Regions from separate parts of the Pseudomonas sp. GW821-FHT02C04 genome, predicted to be linked through region 1. Evidence: predicted binding sites of a transcription regulator. Region 1 holds the regulator's gene; each other region holds the start of a gene.
What was found. The regulator sigma-54, encoded in region 1, starts transcription at its own class of promoters, with help from an activator protein. The targets are predictions, from matches to a motif close to ANTGGCATNNANNTTGCTNT.
Positions count from the first base shown of each region.

Region 2: a site for sigma-54 is predicted at 2,521-2,540, ahead of glnK (P-II family nitrogen regulator). Genes of this name have one in related genera too.
Region 3: a site for sigma-54 is predicted at 1,994-2,013, ahead of AC07VV_RS29730 (circularly permuted type 2 ATP-grasp protein). Genes of this name have one in related genera too.
Region 4: a site for sigma-54 is predicted at 1,819-1,838, ahead of AC07VV_RS24615 (CmpA/NrtA family ABC transporter substrate-binding protein). Genes of this name have one in related genera too.

Region 1 covers NZ_JBWKVT010000010.1:39,944-43,679, forward strand. The annotation lists gene rapZ (RNase adapter RapZ) at 1-164, opposite strand, end outside; gene ptsN (PTS IIA-like nitrogen regulatory protein PtsN) at 167-631, opposite strand; gene hpf (ribosome hibernation-promoting factor, HPF/YfiA family) at 643-951, opposite strand; gene AC07VV_RS27405 (RNA polymerase factor sigma-54) at 1,025-2,518, opposite strand; gene lptB (LPS export ABC transporter ATP-binding protein) at 2,705-3,430, opposite strand; gene lptA (lipopolysaccharide transport periplasmic protein LptA) at 3,430-3,736, opposite strand, start outside.
Region 2 covers NZ_JBWKVT010000002.1:422,596-426,331, forward strand. The annotation lists gene AC07VV_RS10080 (secondary thiamine-phosphate synthase enzyme YjbQ) at 1-389, opposite strand, end outside; gene AC07VV_RS10085 (ammonium transporter) at 606-1,943, opposite strand; gene glnK (P-II family nitrogen regulator) at 1,981-2,319, opposite strand; gene AC07VV_RS10095 (accessory factor UbiK family protein) at 2,733-2,993, shown strand.
Region 3 covers NZ_JBWKVT010000013.1:16,173-19,908, reverse strand. The annotation lists gene speE (polyamine aminopropyltransferase) at 1-624, shown strand, start outside; gene AC07VV_RS29740 (hypothetical protein) at 779-1,012, shown strand; gene AC07VV_RS29735 (ribonuclease E inhibitor RraB) at 1,223-1,570, shown strand; gene AC07VV_RS29730 (circularly permuted type 2 ATP-grasp protein) at 2,047-3,456, shown strand; gene AC07VV_RS29725 (alpha-E domain-containing protein) at 3,469-3,736, shown strand, end outside.
Region 4 covers NZ_JBWKVT010000008.1:44,105-47,840, reverse strand. The annotation lists gene rmf (ribosome modulation factor) at 356-571, shown strand; gene AC07VV_RS24620 (quinone-dependent dihydroorotate dehydrogenase) at 711-1,730, opposite strand; gene AC07VV_RS24615 (CmpA/NrtA family ABC transporter substrate-binding protein) at 1,954-3,165, shown strand; gene AC07VV_RS24610 (ANTAR domain-containing response regulator) at 3,181-3,736, shown strand, end outside.

The DNA of each region.
Region 1 (3,736 bases):
ACCAGTGGCTGAGACAGTTCCGTATGAATCAGTGCGCGCTCTGCCAGTTCCGGCAGCAGGCCGGCAGGCAAGTTGTCGATGCAGTAGTAGCCGTTGTCCTCGAGGACATCCAGAGCGGTACTTTTACCCGAGCCGGAGCGGCCACTGACGATGATCAAGCGCATGTTTAGTGCCCGTTTTGCTCGTCCAGGACAACCTGATACAAGGCTTCGTTGGTGGTGGCGCGACGCAGTTTTTCGCGTACTTCCTTGCGGTCGAGCATGCTGGCGATCTGGCGCAGCAGTTCCAGGTGCGCATCGGTGGCGGCTTCCGGGACCAGCAGCACGAACAGCAGGTCGACCGGTGCACCATCGATGGCGTCGAAGTCGATAGGCGCTTCAAGGTGCATCAAGGCGCTGATGGGCGACTCGCAGCCCTTGAGGCGGCAATGGGGAATGGCGATGCCGTTGCCAAAACCGGTCGAGCCGAGTTTTTCACGGGCAATCAGTGCCTCGAAGACATCTTGCATCTCCAGATCCGGTACTTCCCGGGCGATCAGGTTGGCAATTTGTTCGAGGGCTTTCTTTTTGCTGCCGCCCGGCACGTTCACGAGGGAACGGCCGGGGGTCAGGATGCTTTCAAGTCGGATCATGGGGGTGGGGGTTATCGACCGGTAGCGCCCTGAAGCAGGCTCTGGGTCTTTTCCTTATGCTTTTTGAGTTGTTTATCAAGCTTGTCGGTCAGCGCGTCGATCGCTGCGTACATATCGGTATGTTCCGCGTTTGCGACGACCTCGTTACCGGGAATATGCAGCGTGGCTTCGATTTTCTGCTTCAGCTTCTCGACGCACATCGTGACTTGCACGTTGGTGATCTTGTCGAAATGCCCCTCAAGCCTCTTGAGCTTTTGCTCAACGTACTCACGGAGAGGTTGGGTAACTTCCAGTTGGTGTCCACTGATGTTGACTTGCATACAGCTTCTCCTTCGTTGCCAGTGCATAAAGCGGCAGGCCGAAGAGCCTGCCACTGGAACGCTGTAACGTGGCTTACATCAACCGCTTGCGTTCGCTCGAAGGCGCGATCCCGAGGGATTCGCGGTACTTGGCGACGGTGCGGCGAGCCACCTGAATGCCTTGTGCCTCCAGTAAACCAGCGATCTTGCTGTCACTCAACGGCTTTTTCTGATTTTCCGCGGCAACCAGTTTCTTGATGATCGCGCGGATCGCCGTGGATGAGCATTCGCCGCCTTCGGAGGTGCTGACGTGGCTGGAGAAAAAGTATTTCAGTTCATAGATGCCCCGGGGGGTATGCATGAATTTCTGCGTGGTCACCCGGGAAATCGTCGACTCGTGCATGCCCACCGCTTCGGCGATGTCATGTAGCACGAGAGGCTTCATGGCTTCGTCGCCGTATTCAAGAAAGCCGCGCTGATGCTCGACGATCTGGGTGGCCACTTTCATCAGGGTTTCGTTGCGGCTCTGCAGGCTCTTGATGAACCAGCGGGCTTCCTGCAACTGATTGCGCATGAAGGTGTTGTCGGCGCTGGTGTCGGCGCGGCGCACGAAACCGGCGTACTGGGCGTTGACTCGCAGGCGCGGCACCGATTCCTGGTTCAGTTCGACCAGCCAGCGCTCGTTGTCCTTGCGCACGATGACGTCAGGCACCACGTATTCGGCTTCGGTGGATTCGATCTGCGAGCCGGGGCGCGGGTTGAGGCTCTGCACCAGTTCGATGACCTGGCGCAGTTCATCTTCCTTGAGCTTCATGCGGCGCATCAGCTGGCTGTAGTCGCGGCTGCCGAGCAGGTCGATGTAATCGGTAACCAGACGCTTGGCTTCTGCCAGCCAAGGGGTCTTGGCCGACAGCTGGCGCAATTGCAGCAGCAGGCATTCGCCCAGGTTGCGTGCACCGATGCCGGCGGGTTCGAATTGCTGGATGCGGTGCAGGACGGCTTCGATCTCGTCCAGCTCGATGTCGAGCTCCGGATCGAAGGCGTCGAGAATTTCTTCGAGGGTTTCGTCGAGGTAGCCCTGATTGTTGATGCAGTCGATCAGGGTGACGGCGATCAGGCGATCCGTGTCGGACATCGGCGCCAGGTTCAGCTGCCACAGCAGGTGGCTTTGCAGGCTCTCGCCAGCGGAAGTTCGGGTGGTGAAATCCCACTCGTCGTCATCGCTGCTCGGCAGGCTGCTGGCACTGGTCTGGTAGACGTCTTCCCAGGCGGTGTCCACGGGCAGTTCGTTGGGGATTCGCTCGTTCCATTCGCCTTCTTCAAGATTGTCGACCGTCGGCGCGGTCTCCTGATAGGAGGGTTCCTGGATCTCGGTGTTGGGCTTCTGTTCGGCGTTGTCGGCCATGGGATCGGAGTTGTCGAAGTCGTCGCCGTCTTCCTGGCGTTCGAGCATCGGATTGGATTCCAGAGCCTCCTGGATTTCCTGTTGCAGATCCAGGGTCGACAATTGGAGCAGGCGGATGGCCTGTTGCAGCTGCGGTGTCATCGTCAGCTGCTGGCCCATTCTCAAGACTAGCGATGGTTTCATGGCAGGGGCTTAACACCTTATTCGCCGGCGCTATGCGCCATCCACTACAGGGCGCCGAAGCGCCAAACTTAAGCAAATTATATGCCTGAAACTGTCGTGTTTGCCTAGAGCGCTGTAACAATAAAAGCGTATAAAAGTGCGCTTCAACGTTACAGCACCCGGACGGCTGGTCGAATGCTGTCGCGCTTACAGGCGGAACTCGTGACCCAGGTACACTTCCTTCACCAGATCGTTGGCGAGGATGGTCGCGGAGTCGCCTTCGGCGATCAGTTGGCCGTCATTGACGATGTAGGCCGTTTCGCAGATATCCAGCGTCTCGCGGACGTTGTGGTCGGTGATCAACACACCGATGCCCTTGGCCTTGAGGTGATGAATGATCTGCTTGATGTCGCCCACGGAGATCGGGTCGACACCGGCGAACGGTTCGTCGAGCAGGATGAATTTCGGTGCGGTGGCCAGTGCACGGGCGATTTCCACCCGGCGACGCTCACCACCGGACAGGCTCATGCCGAGGTTGTCGCGGATGTGGCTGATGTGGAATTCCTGCAGCAGGCTTTCCAGCTCCTTGCGACGACCGGCCTTGTCGAGCTCCTGACGGGTCTCGAGGATGGCCATGATGTTGTCGGCCACCGACAGTTTGCGAAAGATCGACGCTTCCTGTGGCAGATAGCCGATACCGGCCTTGGCGCGACCGTGCATCGGCTGGTGGCTGACGTCCAGGTCGTCGATCAGCACGCGACCCTGATCGGCCTGCACCAGGCCGACGATCATGTAGAAGCAGGTGGTCTTGCCGGCGCCGTTGGGGCCGAGCAGGCCGACGATCTGACCGCTGTCGATCGACAGGCTGACATCGCGCACGACCTGGCGGCTTTTATAGGCCTTGGCCAGGTGCTGGGCTTTCAGAGTTGCCATTACTGGGATTTCTCGTCGGTTTTCTTCTTCGGCTGGATCACCATGTCAATGCGCGGACGCGCTTCGGTGACCTTGTTGCCGGTGGCACGACCCGCGCTGGCCAGCTTTTTCACCGTGTCATAGACGATTTTCTCGCCCTGAGTGGTGTTGTTGTCCTTGTCGACGACTTTCGCCTTGTCGATCAGTACAACGCGGTTTTGCGCGGCGTGGTACTGGATGGTCACGCCCCAGCCCTGTACAGGCTTGGTGTCGCCAGCCGTCTGCAACTGCTCGAAGTAGGCAAGGTTGCCCACCGAGGTCACGACG
Region 2 (3,736 bases), on a different contig from region 1:
CGGGCACCGCCATGATCGCGGTGCTCGCCCAGGTAAACGCCTTGCCAGGTGCCCAGTGCCAGCCGACCCGCCGAAACCGGCAAGCTGATCTGACAGCCCAGCACGCTGGCCTTGAAGTGCGCCGGGAGGTCGTCCAGGCCTTCGTCGTTATGCTCATAGCCGTCTGTTCCTTGTGGGATCAGACGATTGAAAAATCGTTCGAAGTCGCGACGTACCGCCGGATCGGCGTTCTCGTTGATGGTCAACGACGCCGAGGTATGCTGCAGCCACAAATGCAACAGACCGACCCGGCATGCCTTGAGTTCAGGCAGTCCGGCGAGCAACTCTTCCGTTACCAGATGAAAGCCCCGGGGCCGTGCCCGCAGGGTTATCAGAGTCTGTTGCCACATACAGTTCTCCGCACGTTCGGGGCGCATTCTAGCGCGCTCTGAAAAAAAACAAAGGCCCTAATATTCCTTCAATGATGTAAGCCATTGGCCGTAGAAAAACACCCGCCGTAAACACGACCAAAGCAGTACGAAAAATCCTTTCAGCCATCTCAAGGATGACAAATTCCGGACAAAAAAATGCCCGGCGAACCGGGCAAGTTTTTTTGAGGCGCGTACTTACAGGTTGTAGCCGCGCTCGTTGTGTTGTGCCAGGTCCAGGCCCACCGATTCTTCTTCCTCGGTAGCGCGCAGCCCCATCACGGCATCCAGCACCTTGAGGATGATGAAGGTGACGATCGCGGTGTAGATCACCGTGAAGCCGACGCCTTTGCACTGAATCCAGACTTGCGCGGCAATGTCGGTGACGGTGCCGAAGCCACCCAGCGCAGGCGCGGCGAACACACCGGTCAGGATCGCACCGAGAATACCGCCGATACCGTGCACGCCGAAGGCGTCCAAGGAGTCGTCATAGCCGAGTTTGCGTTTCAGGGTGGTGGCGCAGAAGAAGCACACCACGCCGGCGGCCAGACCAATGATCAGCGAACCCATCGGGCCCACGGTACCGGCCGCCGGAGTGATTGCCACCAGACCGGCAACCACGCCCGAAGCGATACCCAGTGCGCTCGGTTTGCCGTGGGTGATCCACTCGGCGAACATCCAGCCCAGTGCAGCGGCGGCGGTTGCGATCTGAGTAACCAGCATCGCCATGCCGGCCGTGCCGTTGGCGGCTGCGGCGGAACCGGCATTGAAGCCGAACCAGCCGACCCACAGCATGGCGGCGCCCATCAGGGTGTAACCGAGGTTGTGCGGCGCCATCGGGGTAGTCGGGAAGCCTTTGCGTTTGCCCAGCACCAGGCACGCCACCAGACCGGCGATACCGGCGTTGATGTGCACCACGGTGCCGCCGGCGAAGTCGAGCACGCCCCAGTCACCCAACAGCGAGCCCGGGCCACTCCAGACCATGTGCGCAATCGGCGCATACACCACGGTGAACCAGACGCCCATGAACACCAGCATCGCGGAGAACTTCATGCGCTCGGCGAAGGCACCGACGATCAGCGCCGGAGTGATGATGGCGAATGTCATCTGGTAAGTGACGAACACGGCTTCAGGGAACAGCGCCGCCGGGCCAGTAATGCTGGCAGGCGTGATGCCCGCGAGGAAGGCCTTGCCGAAGCTGCCGACGAAGGAGTTGAAGTTGACGACGTTGGCTTCCATCCCGGTGGTGTCGAACGCCATGCTGTAGCCATAAAGGAACCACAGGATGGTGACCAGGCCGGTAATGGCGAAGCACTGCATCATCACGGAAAGAATGTTTTTCGACCGAACCATGCCGCCGTAGAACAGCGCGAGGCCGGGAATGGTCATGAACAGCACGAGGGCCGTCGAGGTCAGCATCCAGGCGGTATCGCCGGAATTGAGGACTGGAGGCGCCACCGGATCTGCCGCCAAAGCCAGGCCGGGCATTACGATGGACAACAGGGCGCCTAGCCCTGCGAATTTACGCAGAGTCATATTGTTTTCTCCTGGGGCGTTGGGTTTGTGGCGGCGTTTAGATCGCGTCGGTATCGGTTTCGCCGGTACGGATGCGAATCGCCTGTTCCAGATTGACCACGAAGATCTTGCCGTCACCGATCTTGCCGGTGTTGGCAGCCTTGGTTATCGCCTCGATAACCCGATCCAGATCCTTGTCGTCGATGGCAACGTCGATTTTCACCTTGGGCAGAAAATCGACCACGTACTCCGCGCCGCGATACAGCTCGGTGTGACCCTTCTGCCGCCCGAAGCCTTTGACTTCAGTAACGGTAATGCCCTGCACGCCGATTTCGGACAGCGACTCGCGCACGTCGTCCAACTTGAACGGCTTGATGATGGCAGTGACTAGCTTCATGAAACTCTCTCCCGAATTGGTGGACTTGCCCCAGGAAAACAAACCCGACTCAAGTCTAAGCGCAGTGCCTGGCTTTGTAACGCATCGTCGGCCTTACCTGCCCGACTGACGCCAGCTAACCGCTGCTGACGAAACTCCCCGCTCCGCCTGCCGCACTGCATTCGTCACAGCGACTGCATCAGTGCATGGGTCACTACCGACTAAGCAGAAAGCTTGCCATCTCGCCAAAATCCCCTGATTTCAATCCCTTGGCCGCTGCCGAAGATGCCATCACCGAAATGGCACACGGGATACGCACAACAACGGTGCGCAGCCGTTCGTCCTTTTGCGCGAAAAGCGTGCATCCCGGCCAACGCAAATGACTATAGACACTGCGTGATACACTGCCGGCCATTGTTTCCAGGACATATCCCATGCTCGCGCCCAAAGACTTCCTCGACGCCCTGAGCGGCACCGCCTCCCGCCTGTTCAGCGGCGACACGCCCTTGCCAAAAGCCGAAATCGAAAGCCAGTTCAAGATGCTGCTGCAAAGCGCCTTCAGCAAACTGGACCTGGTGAGCCGCGAAGAGTTTGATAGTCAGATGGTGGTGCTGGCGCGCACTCGCGCTCGGCTTGAGAGCCTTGAGGCGAAGGTGGCTGAGCTGGAAGCGAAGCTGACGCCGCCGGCTGAGTGAATGTTACGAAAGCTAAAACCGCTCCTGCCGAGGCAGGAACGGTTTCCGTCGGTTCAATTCCTACAGCGAATTATTCCAACGGTCTCGCAGAATCTCGTACAGGCGAAAAGCCCATAGCGCGATCCTGACGAGGCGCCACATATGTTTAAGAAACTTAGACATATTTTGGCCCTCCTTGCGTGGGGCCAAACCTCCGATGCTCTTTCCGGCATACGAACACCTTCGGGACTACACGTGAGTGTGTCCACCAAGGCGGCCGGGTGTGGGTCCCCCAAAACAGCACCGGCACGGGTCTCACACCGTGTCGAGGAACATGAAATCTTTACGCTCCCGGCCACACTTTACGGACACTCCATGAGTGGGCATCGTCGTAGCGGATGGTATTGCAGTCCTTGAGAATGCATTTAAACAAGTTGTATCAAGCCATTAAGCATGTTTTCCCGGCATATCTGGCACGTCATGTCCTGATGAGCGCCAAGTGACTTTGACGCTTGCATCAAGGAGCAAACCTGCATACTCTCAGCGAACGTGAGTGTGTCCACTAAGGATGCGCAGGCCTTGGCCTCACTGAAGCCTGCAACTGAAAACCGTCTCCTCAAGGCGGTTTTTTTTCGCCTCGAGATAGCTGCGACAATCGGTTTTCTGAGGAATAGTCACAGCAACTGTTTAGCCCCCAAGCCGTGTCACACCTCAATCCGCCCACACCAACGTCCTTCGCTCACGTAAGTACCGTCCTACAAGGA
Region 3 (3,736 bases), on a different contig from region 1:
ATCATCGGCGGCGGCGACGGCGGCATGCTGCGCGAAGTGACCAAGCACGCCAGCGTCGAACACATCACCATGGTCGAAATCGACGGCACCGTGGTCGACATGTGCAAGGAATTCCTGCCGAACCACTCCAAGGGCGCCTACGACGATCCACGCCTGAACCTGGTGATCGACGACGGCATGCGCTTCGTCGCAACCACCACTGAAAAATTCGACGTGATCATTTCCGACTCCACCGACCCGATCGGCCCGGGCGAAGTGTTGTTCTCGGAAAACTTCTACCAGGCCTGCCACCGCTGCCTGAACGAGGGCGGCATCCTCGTGACCCAGAACGGCACGCCGTTCATGCAGATCGAAGAAGTGAAAACCACCGCCGGTCGCCTGCGCAGCCTGTTCCCGGACTGGCACTTCTATCAGGCGGCCGTGCCGACCTACATCGGCGGTTCGATGACCTTCGCCTGGGGCTCGACCAACCCGGCCTACCGCAAGCTGAGCCGTGAAACCCTGCAACAGCGTTTCATCGGCAGCGGCATCGTCACCCGTTACTACAACCCGGAAATCCACATCGGCGCCTTCGCCTTGCCGCAATACGTGCTGCAAGCGGTGAACAAGCCAAGCAACGACTGATCACTCAGCCGTCATCACTGCGGGAGCGAGCGGCTTCGTTCCCGCAGATGAAATGTTTTTCATGTTTCATCGGTGTAAAGCTTTTGAACGATCAATCCTGACAAAAGTCGAGATAGATATGAGCCCATTTGCGGGTTTGTTCGAGGAGGCACCAATGCAAAAGTGGAAAGTCACTTTCGTGGATGATCACGGTGAAATTGTCGATGAAATCTTCGAGCGTGCGGAATGCCCCAGCGACGATGAGGCCGCTCGACTGATCAAGGAACGACTCCTTCCTGTCGCCGCCGCACTGGATCTGAACGATCTGGAAGGGCGCACCTCCGATGCAGGCGCCAAAAGCCTGAAAACCCAGAACAGCATCGAAATCCGCAGCATCACTCCCATCTGAAAATCTTCTTCTCCGTAACGCACCAGGCCTTGGCAGCGGCTCTATCTTGGGGCTACTCTGCAAGCGAGATCAGCGAACGGATCGCTAAGGTCTGGTCTTGTCAGCTACATGCTTGTTTCCCGCCGGCAACACGGTTGCCGTAGCGCTTGAGCCGTTCGGCCAGGTGCAGGGAATACGGAAAGTCTATCCATCTATGCGAGGGGGACGTTCATGAGCACAGCCTATCAAGAAGACATCAGCAGCAACGTGCTGCGCCGCATGAAAGAAGGCGGTTTCGATTTTTCCCGATTCCATCCCATCGAGTTCTACGCCATTTTCCCGGACGAGGAGCGGGCGCGCAGGGCGGCAGGCAAGTTTCGCGGTGAATCCATCAATGCCCAGGTCAGCGCGCGCGACGACGGCGCGTGGTCCCTGGAATTGAGCAAGGTGATGTACGCAACCTACGACGACATTGGCGATTTCGAACAGGGCTTTTCGGCGGTGGTCGAGCCCTTGGGCGGCATCATCGAAGGCTGGGGCGTGAAGCAGGAGGTGCGCAACCGCCATCGTTTGAACTGATAACCCTCGCAACACGTCGAGCAACGGCTGACCTTCGGGTCGGCCGTTGTCGTTTCTGCACCCCGAACATCGCCCGGCAAAACCCTGAAACAAGAATCCGGCGCAAAAAAAAGCCACCGGGAGAGGTGGCTGAAAGGGAAGACCGGAAGGAGAGGAAACCGGTCAGGGTTACGGCCGGTAGGGCTGCCAGGGCAAGCCGGATCAGTTGGGCTGCGCACGTCGTCGGGGACGTTTCGCAGCGGATGTGCGGATTATCCGCAGGCGGCGCCGGGCAGTGAAATCAACTCTGACTATGCTGGTGATAGGCGACTGCACTGCGTCGCAATGAGGCGGGGGCGATCAGGTTGGGGCATTTGCCGCACAGGAATGGTGCGGTGTCTGTGGCGTGAATATCCAACCGATTGAAATCAAAGCGTTTATGCCGATGGCACGGGCCTTGCGAAGGCCTGTATGTCCGGGGTGACAAGGAGTACGGCATGATCCGCACCTATTTTGATGAAATGTACGATGCCGGCGGCCAGGTCCGCCCGCATTACCGGGAGTTTGCCCGCTGGCTGGCCGATACGCCTGACGAGCTGTTGGCCCAGCGGCGACGCGAGGCCGATCTGCTGTTCCATCGTGCCGGGATCACTTTCACGCTCTACGGGGACGAGCAAGGGACAGAACGCCTGATTCCCTTCGACACCATTCCGCGCAGTATTCCCGCCAGCGAGTGGCGGATCGTCGAGCGCGGCTGCATCCAGCGCGTCAAGGCGTTGAACATGTTCCTCGCCGACCTCTATCACGAGCAGCGCATCATCAAGGCCGGGATCATTCCCGCCGAACAGGTGCTGGCCAACGAGCAATACCAGTTGGCGATGCAGGGGCTGGATCTGCACCGCGATATCTATTCGCACATCTCCGGCGTCGATCTGGTGCGCGACGGCGACGGCACGTATTACGTGCTCGAGGACAACCTGCGCACGCCCAGCGGCGTGAGCTACATGCTCGAAGACCGCAAGATGATGATGCGCCTGTTCCCCGAGCTGTTCGCGGCCCAGCGCATCGCCCCGATCGACCATTACCCGAACCTGCTGCTCGACACCCTGAAAAGCTCAAGCCCCATCGACGACCCAAGTGTCGTGGTGCTGACACCGGGACGGTTCAACAGCGCGTTTTTCGAGCATGCGTTTCTGGCCCGGGAAATGGGCGTCGAGCTGGTCGAAGGTGCCGATCTGTTCGTGCGCGACGACAAGGTCTTCATGCGCACCACCGACGGCCCGAAAGCGGTAGACGTGATCTACCGCCGCCTCGACGACGCGTTTCTTGATCCATTGGCCTTCCGCCCGGATTCGATGCTGGGCGTACCGGGACTGCTGTCGTCGTATCGCTCCGGCAACGTGGTGCTGGCCAATGCGATCGGCACCGGCGTGGCGGACGACAAATCGGTGTATCCGTTCGTCACCGAAATGATCCGTTTCTACCTCGATGAAGAGCCGATCCTGAAGAACGTGCCGACCTGGCAATGCCGCAATCCGTCTGAACTTTCCCATGTACTGGCCAATCTTCCGGATCTGGTGGTCAAGGAAACCCAGGGCTCCGGCGGTTACGGAATGCTCGTGGGGCCGGCGGCGACGACGGCGGAAATCGATGCGTTCCGCGAGCGGATCAAGGCCAAGCCCCACGCGTACATCGCGCAACCGACGCTGTCGCTGTCGACCTGTCCGACCTTTGTCGAAAACGGCATTGCGCCGCGCCATATCGACCTGCGCCCGTTCGTATTGTCCGGCCGCGAAACCCGGGTTGTGCCCGGCGGTTTGACCCGTGTCGCCCTGCGTGAAGGCTCTCTGGTGGTGAATTCATCCCAGGGCGGCGGAACCAAGGACACCTGGGTGGTCGAGGATTGAAGGAAGCCTGCCATGTTAAGTAGAACTGCCTCGGATCTGTACTGGATGTCGCGTTACCTGGAGCGGGCGGAAAACCTCGCACGGATGCTCGACGTCAGCTATTCGCTGTCGCTGATGCCGCAGGACGGCCGTGGCGACGGTTTGCACGAACTGGCGATGCCGTTGCTGATCACCGGCACGCTGGACGATTACCTGGAACGCCACGGCGAACTGCATGCCGAGCGATTGCTGCACTTCTTCGCGCTCGACGCGGCCAACCCCGCGAGCATCTACAGCTGCC
Region 4 (3,736 bases), on a different contig from region 1:
GACTCAAAGCAACCCTTCGTCGAAAAGTACCCGACGGTAAACGTGGGTCATTCTCACTAAGGCATTAAACCTGTCATACAGCGCAGGGCCGATCATACCGGGGTTTGGTGAATAAACATTCATGAAACCTGGCGTTACTTATCGCCATAGCATCCTTTTCGTTACGTCCTTATGACAAAACGGTCATTCCCTCGATGTGACTCATTGGTTAGAACTGGACACAGGTTGACGTCGCAACGGCGTCAACACCTTGGCTCGCCACGCCGGCAGCGAGCCGCCAACGGCAGAGTTTTTCTGCCAGACCTCAATTGAGGTCGACGCGACAAAAACAGTCAACAAGTGAGGGAAACACCCTATGAGAAGACTTAAGCGTGATCCGTTGGAAAGAGCATTTTTGCGCGGATATCAATATGGCGTTGGTGGCAAATCCCGTGAGCTTTGCCCATTTACTCTACCGTCGGTACGTCAAGCCTGGATCAACGGCTGGCGAGAAGGACGCGGCGACAACTGGGACGGTATGACCGGCACTGCGGGAATCCACAGACTCAACGAACTTCACGCCGTCGGCTGACACAGGGCACTTATTCCGACACGACAATCTGATTTCGCAACACCCTGATCACCATGCACGTCCTTCCCGGACGGCGGGCTACGGCCCAGGGGCTCCTTCGAGGAGCCCTTTTTTATGCCTGCCTTTTTATGTCCGAAGATCAGCGCTTGGCCGCGATCGCGTCCACGGATTCACGGATCAGCGCCGGGCCCTTATAGATGAAGCCGGAGTAGATCTGCACCAGGCTCGCGCCGGCAGCGATCTTCTCGGCCGCATGTTTGCCTTCGGTGATACCGCCCGCCGCGATGATCGGCAGTTTGCCACCCAGCTCGGACGCCAGCACTTTGACCGTGTGGGTGCTCTTCTCGCGAACCGGCGCACCGGACAGACCGCCCGCCTCGTCACCGTGTTCCATGCCTTCGACGCCCACGCGGCTGAGGGTGGTGTTGGTGGCGATCACCGCGTCCATCCCGGTTTCGATCAGCGCTTGCGCGACCTGCGCGGTTTCTTCGTCGGTCATGTCCGGCGCGATCTTGATCGCCAGCGGTACATGTTTGCCGTGGCGCAGGGCCAGTTCGGCGCGGCGCGTGGCCAGGTCTGCCAGCAATTGCTTGAGCGAGTCGCCGAATTGCAGGCTGCGCAGGCCCGGGGTATTCGGCGAACTGACGTTGACCGTGATGTAGCTGGCGTGGGCGTAAACCTTGTCCAGGCAGATCAGGTAGTCATCGACCGCACGCTCGACCGGGGTGTCGAAGTTCTTGCCGATGTTGATCCCCAGCACGCCTTTGTATTTGGCCGCCGCGACCCGCGCCAGCAGGTTATCCACACCGAGGTTGTTGAAACCCATGCGATTGATGATCGCCTCGGCTTCCGGCAGGCGGAAAATCCGTGGTTTCGGGTTGCCCGGCTGCGGACGCGGGGTCACGGTGCCGATTTCGACAAAACCGAAACCCAGCTGCGCGAAGCCGTCGATGGCCGCGCCGTTCTTGTCCAGACCGGCCGCGAGACCCACAGGGTTCGGGAAGTCCAGGCCCATGACGTTCACCGGCAGCGACGCCGGGGCCTTGCACAGCAAGCCGTTGAGGCCCAAACGCCCGCCCGCGCCGATCAGATCCAGCGACAGATCGTGGGAGGTTTCCGGGGAAAGTTTGAACAACAGCTGACGGGCCAGGGTGTACATGGGCGGCTATGACTCGGGCGGCGAAAAGAGGCGGCGATTATAGCCGGGCATCGCCCTGCCGCGCGAGGCGCACACGCAAATCCCCTGCACTGGCATATGCCTTGCACCTTCCCCTGCATCAGCCCGCAGGCCAATGACGGCAGGCAGGCAAGGACAATGGCGTCGTCACCGGGTTTTGCCTCGACAAAGTCCGTGACGACGTTTTTTTTGAGGATGGCTTTTCATGACTCAAACCTCCGTCGGGCCACTGGCCTGGGTCAACGGCAGCGATGCCCCGGAAAAAAGCGCGATCAACCTCGGCTTCATGGCCCTGAGCGACTGCGCTTCAGTGGTGGTCGCCGCCACGCAGGGCTTTGCCCAGCCTTACGGCCTGACCCTGAACCTCAAGCGCCAGAGTTCCTGGGCCAACCTGCGCGACAATCTGGTCAGCGGCGAGCTCGATGCCGCCCACAGTCTGTACGGTCTGATCTACGCGGTGCACTTGGGCATCGGCGGCGTTGCGTCCACCGACATGGCGGTGCTGATGGGCCTGAACCAGAACGGTCAGAGCCTCAACCTGTCCCATGGTTTGCAGAGCCTGGGCGTGACCGGTCCTGAGGCGCTGTACCGTCATGTGCACCAAACCCGCGCAAGACTGACCTTTGCCCAGACTTTCCCCACCGGCACCCACGCCATGTGGCTTTATTACTGGCTCGCCAGTCAGGGCATCCATCCGTTGCAGAATGTCGACAGCGTGGTCGTACCGCCGCCGCAAATGGTCGCGCACCTGCAGGCCGGTCGCATCGACGGTTTCTGCGTGGGCGAGCCGTGGGCAGCCAGCGCGGTGCAGCTGAATCTCGGCTTCACAATGGCGACCAGCCAGACCATCTGGCCCGACCATCCGGAAAAAGTCCTCGGCTGCACCCGCGCCTTCGTCGAGCAATACCCCAACACCGCCCGCGCACTGGTGATGGCGATCCTCGAAGCCAGCCGTTTCATCGAAGAGAGCCCGGAAAACCGCCGCAGCACCGCGCAGTTGCTCAGCGCCGCCGAGTATCTGGACGCCCCGGTGTCCTGCATCGAACCGCGCTTTCTCGGCGACTACGACGATGGCCTCGGCAACCGCTGGCAGGATCCGCACGCCCTGCGCTTTCACGGCGATGGGGCGGTTAACCTGCCGTACCTGTCGGACGGCATGTGGTTCATGACCCAGTTCCGCCGCTGGGGTTTGCTGCGCGACGACCCGGACTACCTCGCCGTCGCCCGTCAGGTGCAGCAACTGGCGCTGTACCGCGACGCGGCCAGCGCTGTCGGTGTGCCGGTCGGTACCGAAGACATGCGCAGCAGCCAGTTGATCGACGGCAAGGTCTGGGACGGCAGCGACCCGGCCGCCTATGCGCAAGGCTTCAAGCTGCACGCGCTGAGCAATAACGCCCCCCTTCTCGCCCGCCGCTGACAGGAGACCGCGAACATGCTGCGCATTCTGCTGATCAACGACACCGCGAAAAAAGTCGGGCGCCTGAAAGCCGCGCTGACCGAGGCCGGTTTCGAGGTCATCGACGAGTCCGGCCTGACCATCGACCTGCCCGCACGCGTCGAAACGGTGCGCCCGGACGTGATCCTGATCGATACCGAGTCACCGAGCCGTGATGTGATGGAACAAGTGGTGCTGGTCAGCCGCGACCAGCCCCGGCCGATCGTGATGTTCACCGACGAGCATGACCCTGGCGTGATGCGTCAGGCGATCAAGTCCGGGGTCAGTGCCTACATCGTCGAAGGCATTCACGCACAACGCTTGCAGCCGATTCTCGACGTGGCCATGGCCCGCTTCGAAAGCGATCAGGCCCTGCGCGCCCAGCTTCAGGCCCGCGACCAGCAACTGGCCGAGCGCAAACGCATCGAACTGGCCAAGGGTCTGTTGATGAAAATGAAGGACTGCAACGAAGAAGAGGCCTACACCCTGATGCGCCGCCAGGCCATGAGCCGCCAGCAGAAACTGATTCAGGTGGCGGAGCAGATCATTGCCA